2 linked regions of the Variovorax paradoxus genome follow. The protein of the gene in region 2 interacts with the protein of the main gene of each other region in a pairwise test. Links are inferred from orthologs where the notes say so. Each region holds a gene or a part of one and is shown on either strand. Other genes may lie near its edges.

What was found.
Region 1: the proteins of pheT (region 2) and secD interact in binary tests that used the Escherichia coli proteins (3 or more experiments, as listed by UniProt). The link is inferred for Variovorax paradoxus from one-to-one orthologs.

What each region holds. Positions count from the first base shown.
Region 1 is NZ_CP091716.1:6,887,832-6,891,700, forward strand. Bases 209-3,202 are described here. They hold secD (protein translocase subunit SecD), read right to left. Parts: upstream 2,649-3,202; coding sequence 768-2,648; downstream 209-767. Other genes in these bases: secF (protein translocase subunit SecF), read right to left, coding at 209-749; yajC (preprotein translocase subunit YajC), read right to left, coding at 2,740-3,075. Outside these bases: more of secF, read right to left, coding at 1-208; L3V85_RS32375 (indolepyruvate ferredoxin oxidoreductase family protein), read right to left, coding at 3,363-3,869. UniProt on the Escherichia coli protein: Part of the Sec protein translocase complex. Interacts with the SecYEG preprotein conducting channel. SecDF uses the proton motive force (PMF) to complete protein translocation after the ATP-dependent function of SecA.
Region 2 is NZ_CP091716.1:3,096,953-3,100,876, forward strand. Bases 1-3,049 are described here. They hold pheT (phenylalanine--tRNA ligase subunit beta), read left to right. Parts: upstream 1-328; coding sequence 329-2,770; downstream 2,771-3,049. Other genes in these bases: pheS (phenylalanine--tRNA ligase subunit alpha), read left to right, coding at 1-287; L3V85_RS14385 (integration host factor subunit alpha), read left to right, coding at 2,776-3,049. Outside these bases: more of L3V85_RS14385, read left to right, coding at 3,050-3,153; L3V85_RS14390 (MerR family transcriptional regulator), read left to right, coding at 3,226-3,693.

The DNA.
Region 1 (3,869 bases), 3.8 Mb from region 2 along the record:
ACCACCAGCTGGGTGGAGCCGTGGGTGATGATGGTCCGGCTGATGGTCGAGGTGATCGCGTTGTCGATGATCTCGGTGGTCGTCATCTTCCGGTAGCGCCGGAAGTTCTCGCGGATCCGGTCGAAGATCACGACCGACTCGTTCACCGAATACCCCAGCACCGCCAGCACCGCCGCCAGCACCGCCAGCGAGAATTCCCACTGGAAGAAGGCGAAGAAGCCCAGGATGATCACCACGTCGTGCAGGTTGGCCAGCACGGTAGCCAGCGCAAACTTCCACTCGAAGCGAAACGCCAGGTAGATCATGATGCCGACGACCACCATGCCCAGGGCCTTGAGGCCGTTGGTGGTCAGCTCTTCGCCGACCTGCGGTCCGACGACCTCGATGCCGCGCTGCGTGGCCGACGGGTCGACCGACTTCAGCGCCTGCATGACCTGCGCGCTCTGCTGGTCGGAGCTCATGCCCTTCTGGGCCGGCAGGCGGATCTGCACGTCGCGCGAGGTGCCGTAGTTCTGCACCTGCACCTCGGGGTAGCCGAGCTTGGTGACGGCGTCGCGCACCTTGCCGATGTCGGCCGACTGCTCGTAGGCGACCTCGATCACCGTGCCGCCCGTGAACTCCACCGACAGGTGCAGCCCGCGGTGGAACAGGAAGAACACCGCCAGCGCGAAGGTGACGACGGAGACGATGTTCAGCACCACCGCGTGGCGCATGAACGGAATGGTCTTGTGGATGCGGAAGAATTCCATGACGCTTGTCCTAGACCTTTACTTGGTGGCCACGGCCGAGCCGTCGGTGTTGGGCCGCCAGACCGTGCCGATCGACACCGTCTTGAGCTTCTTCTTCTGGCCGTACCAGAAGTTCACGAGGCCGCGCGAGAAGAACACGGCGGAAAACATCGAGGTGACGATGCCGATGCAATGCACCACGGCAAAGCCGCGCACCGGGCCGGAGCCGAAGGCCAGCAGCGCGATACCCGCGATCAGCGTGGTCACGTTGGAGTCCAGGATGGTGCCCCAGGCGCGTTCGTAGCCGGCATGGATGGCTGCCTGCGGCGACGCTCCGTTGCGCAGTTCTTCGCGCACGCGCTCGTTGATCAGCACGTTGGAGTCGATGGCCACGCCGATGGCCAGGGCCATGGCCGCGATGCCGGGCAGCGTGAGCGTGGCCTGCAGCATCGAGAGGATGGCCACCAGCAGCATCAGGTTGACGGCCAGCGCGATCGAGGAGAACAGGCCGAACAGTGCGTAGTACGCGCACATGAAGACCATGATCGCCAGGAAGCCGTACATCACGCTCTTGAAGCCTTTTTCGATGTTGTCGGCGCCCAGCGTCGGGCCGATGGTGCGTTCCTGGATGATTTCCATGGGCGCGGCCAGCGAGCCGGCGCGCAGCAGCAGCGCGAGGTCGTTGGCCTCGACCACGGTCATGGAGCCCGAGACCTGGAAGCGGTTGCCGAGTTCGCCGTTGATCGACGGGGCCGTGAGCACTTCGCCCTTGCCCTTCTCGAAGATCAGCATGGCCATGCGCTTCTTGTAGTTCTCGCGGCTGACGTCGCGCATGATGCGGCCGCCCTTGGCGTCCATGGTCAGGTCGACCTTGGGCTGGTTGCTCTGCTGGTCAAAGCCGGGTTGCGCGTCGGTGAGGTTCTCGCCGGTGACGAGCACCTGCTTCTTCACGATCACGGGGCGGCCCTGGCGGTCGAGGAATTTCTCGGAGCCGAAGGGCACGGGGCCGCCGCCCAGTTCGGCGGCGCGGCCTTCTGCGCTTTCGTCCACCATGCGCATTTCGAGCGTGGCGGTGCGGCCCAGGATTTCCTTGGCCTTGGCGGTGTCCTGCACGCCGGGCAGCTGCACGACGATGCGGTCCAGGCCCTGCTGCTGGATCACGGGCTCGGCCACGCCGAGTTCGTTGATCCGGTTGTGCAGCGTGGTGATGTTCTGCTTGAGCGCGGCGTCCTGCAGGCGGCGGGCGGCTTCGGGCTTGATGCTGGCCACGAGGCGCCAGTTGCTGCCGTCCTGGCTGTCGGTGGTGGAGAGATCCTGGAACTGGTCCTGGATCAGGCGCTTGGCCGCGTCGAGCGAGGCCGCGTCGCGGAAGCTCACCTCGACGGTCTGGCCGTTGCGGCTCACCGCGGTGCCGCGGATGTTCTTGTCGCGGAAGGTGGTGCGCAGGTCGCTGGCGAAGGACTCGGCCTTCTTGTCGATCGCGCCCTTCATGTCCACCTGCAGCAGGAAGTCGACGCCGCCGCGCAGGTCCAGGCCCAGGTACATCGGGAAGGCGTGCAGCGCGGTCAGCCACTTGGGCGAGCGCGACACCAGGTTGAGCGCCACCGTGTACGGCGGATCGTTCGCGTCGGGCACCAAAGCGCGCTGCACGGCGTCGCGCGCCTTGAGCTGGTCGTCGGTGGTGGCGAAGCGGGCACGCAGCGAGGTGCCGTCCAGGGTGATCAGGTCGGGCGTCAGGCCGGCGGCCTTGAGCGCTTCCTCGACCCGGGTCTGGGTGGAGGCGTCGACCTTGACGACCGTCTTGGCCGCCGACACCTGCACCGCAGGCGCCTCACCGAAGAAATTGGGCAGGGCGTAGATGAGCCCCACGAGCAACACGATCACGATGATCGTGTACTTCCAGACCGGGTAACGGTTCATGAGCGGGCGCTTTTTCTCAAGCTTTTCAGAAGAGGGAACACCGCGTGACTTGGGGCCCTGCGCTGCAAAGCGCAAGGCTCGGCGCACGCTTTTATTGTTTGACGGCGCCCTTGGGCAGGACCTGCACCACGGCGCTGCGCTGGATCTTGATCTCGACGCCGTTGGCGATCTCGAGGCCCAGGTACTGGTCGTTCAGGGAGGTGATCTTGCCGAGCACGCCGCCGGCGGTGGCGACTTCGTCGCCCTTGGCCAGCGCCTCGATCATGGCGCGCGCTTCTTTCTGGCGCTTCATTTGCGGGCGGATCATGACGAAATACAGCACCACGAACATCAGCACCAGAGGCAGCATGCTGCCGAGCGAGGACAACATGTCACCGCCGCCGGCTGCAGCGGGCGCGGTCTGGGCGAAAGCAGAGGAAATGAACAAGAGAGTCTCCAGCAGAGGGAAGAGAAAACGAGAGGAAGGCGGGCCGGTCCCGACGCTCCTCATGGCTTCGCGGCCACGAAGGGAATTGGGGCCGCAAGTCAAAGCTCGGCGGGGCTTGGCCGCGCACAGCACCGGGCATTGTATTCGGCGCCGGTGACTGCTCCACGCCCTTATCCGGCGCGGTGGGGAGGGCTTTCGGGTGACTCGACCCGCCGGCTCGGCGCTACGTTTTCAATAGCAAAGAGCGCCCTCGGGGCGCTCTTTGCAGGGGGAATGCACCGAAAAAATCAGGCGGCCGCGCGCTGCGCCTGCGGATTGCGCCACTTGCCCATCAGCTCGCTCCAGCGGCTGCGGGCGGCCGCGAGGTTGCGATCCTTGACGTGGCCGTAGCCGCGGATCTGCTCCGGCAGGCCGGCGATTTCGAGCGCCAGCGCGTGGTTGTCGGCACGCAGCGCGCCGATCACTTCCTCGATGCTGGCGCGGTACTCGCCGATCAGCGCGCGCTCGGTCTTGCGCTCCTCGGTGCGGCCGAAGATGTCGAGCGCGGTGCCGCGCACGCCCTTGAGCTTCGCGAGCAGCTTGAAGCCGGTGAGCATCCAGGGGCCGAACTTCTGCTTCTGCAGCTGGCCCTTGCTGTTCCTCTTGGCGATGAGCGGCGGCGCCAGGTGGTAGTTGAGCTTGTAGTCACCCTCGAACATGCCTTCGATGCGCTCGAGGAAGGCGCGGTCGGTGTGCAGGCGGGCGACTTCGTACTCGTCCTTGTACGCCATCAGCTTGAACAGATAGCGCGCGAC
Region 2 (3,924 bases):
ACGACCTCGTGCTGCGCTTCCGCCCGAGCTTCTTCCCGTTCACCGAACCCAGCGCCGAGATCGACATCCAGTTCGCGAGCGGCCCGCTGGCCGGCCGCTGGCTCGAAGTTTCGGGCTCCGGCCAGGTGCACCCGAACGTGGTGCGCAACATGGGGCTCGACCCGGAGCGCTACATCGGCTTCGCCTTCGGCATGGGCCCCGACCGGCTCACCATGCTGCGCTACGGCGTGAACGACCTGCGCCTGTTCTTCGACGGCGACCTGCGTTTCCTCTCGCAGTTCCAGTGAGCCCCCTCCATACATAGAAAAACCAGATCGAGATCGAAGAGATGCAATTCCCGGAATCCTGGCTGCGCGAGTTCTGCAACCCGCCCCTCGGCAGCGCCGAACTGGCCGAAACGCTCACCATGGGCGGCTTCGAGGTCGAAGAGCGCCGCCCGGTCGCGCCGCCTTTCACGCGCATCGTGGTCGGAGAAATCAAGGAAGCAGTGCAGCACCCGAACGCCGACCGCCTGCGCGTATGCCAGGTCGACGCGGGGCAGGGCGCTTTGCTCAATATCGTATGCGGCGCGCCCAATGCGCGCGTCGGCATCAAGGTGCCTTGCGCGCTCGTCGGCGCTGAACTGCCGCCGGGTGAAGACGGCAAGCCCTTCCTCATCAAGTTGGGCAAGCTGCGCGGCGTCGAGAGCCAGGGCATGCTGTGCTCGGCGCGCGAACTGCACCTGAGCGAAGACCACGGCGGCCTGCTCGAGCTCGCGGCCGATGCGCCGATCGGCGCCGACGTGCGTGATGTGCTCAAGCTCGACGATGCGCTGCTCACCCTCAAGCTCACGCCCAACCTGGCGCACGGCCTGAGCGTCTACGGCGTGGCGCGCGAACTCGCGGCGCTCACCGGCGCGCCGCTCAAGACGCCGGCCATCGCGCCGGTGGCCACCTCGTTCAGCGACGTGTTGCCAGTGAAGGTCGAAGCGCCCGAGCTTTGCGGCCGTTTCTCGGGCCGTATCGTGCGCGGCGTCGACACCAAGGTCGCCACGCCGGCATGGATGGTCGAGCGCCTTGCGCGCTGCGGCCAGCGCAGCGTGACGCCGCTGGTCGACATCTCGAACTACGTGATGTTCGAGTACGGCCAGCCCAGCCACATCTTCGACCTCGACAAGATCCACGGCGGCCTCACGGTGCGCTGGGGCAAGGCGGGCGAACAGCTCAAGCTGCTCAATGGCACGACCATCACGGTGGACGACAAGGTCGGCGTGATCGCCGACGACCGCGAAGTCGAATCGCTCGCCGGCATCATGGGCGGCGACGCCACGTCCGTCTCGGACGACACGCGCAACATCTACGTCGAGGCTGCGTTCTGGTGGCCCGCCGCGGTGCAGGGGCGTTCGCGCCGCTTCAATTTCTCGACCGACGCAGGCCATCGCTACGAGCGCGGCGTCGATCCGAGCCGCACGGTGCAGATCATCGAGCGCATCACGCAGCTGATCGTCGAAATCTGCGGCGGCCAGGCCGGTGCGATGGACGACCAGAAGCTGGACGTGCCCGAGGCCGTGCCCGTCACGCTGCGCGTGGCGCGCGCAGCTCGCGTGATCGGCATGCCGCTCACGCAGGCGCAATGCGCCGACGCGCTGAACCGGCTGGGCTTTGCCATCACCGAAGGCGAAGGCACGCTGACCGTGACCCCGCCGCCGCACCGCTTCGACCTGCTCATCGAAGAAGACCTGATCGAAGAGGTCGCGCGCCTGATCGGCTTCAACAACCTGCCGACCACCGCGCCGCTCGCGCCCATCACGGCCCGCGTGCGGCCCGAGGCGCAACGCGGCCGCTTCGCTGTGCGCCGCGCCGTCGCGGCGCTGGGCTACCAGGAGACGATCAACTTCAGTTTCGTCGAGGCGCACTGGGAGCAGGACCTTGCCGGCAATGCCAACCCGATCAAGCTGCTGAACCCGATCGCCAGCCAGATGAGCATGATGCGCTCGTCGCTGCTGGGTTCGCTGCTGCAGGTGCTCAAGTTCAACCTCGACCGGAAGGCGCCGCGCGTGCGCGTGTTCGAGCTGGGGCGCGTCTATCTGCGCGACGACAGCGTTGCCACCACCGACAGCACCGTGCGCGGCGTTCACCAGCCGATGCGCGTGGCGGGCCTCGCCTGGGGTGACGCCGATGAATCGCGCTGGGATGGCAAGCCCGAGCGCATCGACTTCTATGACGTCAAGGGCGACGTCGAGGCGCTGCTCGCGCCGCTGGTGCCGAGCTTCGAGGCGGCAGAGCATCCCGCACTGCACCCGGGCCGTTCGGCGCGCGTGCTGGTCGACGGCAAGGCCGTCGGCTTCGTCGGCGAACTGCATCCGCGCTGGCGCCAGAAGTGGGACTTCGCCCAGGCGCCGGTTCTGTTCGAGCTCGATCTCGATGCCGTGACCGCGCGCCCCGTGCCCGTGGCGCAGTCGGTGCCCAAGCACCAGGCCGTCGAGCGCGATATTGCCGTCGTCGTGGCTGAAGCCGTCACGCACGACGCGCTGATGCAGACCATCCGCGCGGCCACGGCTGCGCAGGGCCTGTTGCGCGATGCGACGCTGTTCGACATCTACCGTCCTCAACCGCTGCGCGATGGCGCGGTGGCCGCGCCCGGTGCGCTGGCACAGGGCGAGAAGAGCATGGCGGTGCGCCTGAGCTTCCAGAGCGACAGCGCCACGCTGACGGACGAGCAGGTCGAGCCTGCTGTGCGCGCCATCGTCGAACAATTGGGCGCCAAGCTCGGCGGCCGCTTGAGGGGGTGATGAGAATGAATGCTGCCGATTTCACGCTCGAGGCTCTAGAAACGCCTGCGCTGACCAAGGCGCATCTGGCCGACCTGCTGTTCGAGCAGATCGGCCTGAACAAGCGTGAGTCCAAGGACATGGTCGAGGCGTTCTTCGAGCTCGTGGCGAACAGCCTGATCGAAGGCACGGACGTGAAGATCTCGGGCTTCGGCAACTTCCAGATCCGCGTGAAGGCGCCGCGCCCTGGTCGCAATCCGCGCACCGGCGAAGCCATTCCGATCGGCGAGCGCCGCGTGGCCACGTTCCACGCGAGCGCCAAGCTCAAGGAGCAGATTCACGGCAACATCGACCCGCAGGCCGCTGGTACGACCGAGGTCGAGTGGAGCCTTGGCACCGAGTGAATGAATAGTGCTTGGTGCTGTGCGCTTGCGTAGAGTAATCTCTAAGGTTTCCCGCGCACAGTCTTGATTTCAATGGAGAAAACGCTCCCGCCGATTCCTGTCAAACGCTACTTCACCATCGGTGAGGTCGGCGAACTTTGCGGCGTCAAGCCGCACGTGCTGCGCTATTGGGAGCAGGAGTTCACGCAACTGCGGCCCATGAAGCGGCGCGGCAACCGTCGCTACTACCAGCACCACGAAGTGCTGATGATTCGCCGCATCCGCGACCTGCTCTACGACCAGGGCTTCACCATCAGCGGTGCGCGCAACAAGCTGCAGGAACTGGTGCAGGGCGAGCGTGACCGGCGCAAGGCCGGTGAGTTGCCGCTCGAGGGCATGGAAGCGATCGAGATCGAGCAGGAAGAATTCGACGCGGCCGTGCAAGATGCGCCGGCAACTGTGGCGGCCGTCTCTGCCCCGAAATCGGTCGATCTGTCGCAGCTGCTGAACCTTCGGCGCGAACTCTTTGAAATTCGTGAGCTGCTGACCGTCGGACACTGAATTTTCATAGCTATAATCGAGAGCTTCGGTGTGTGGCGCAGCCTGGTAGCGCACTTGCATGGGGTGCAAGGGGTCGAAGGTTCGAATCCTTTCACACCGACCAAAAACAGTAGTTAGATCAACGGGTCAGAGCCACAAGCTCTGACCCGTTTTTCTTTGTGCCTGACAAATGAAATGGGCTTCTGGCAAGCCCATCTGTTTCCGGCTTTCGTTGCGCCGTGCGCATGCCTA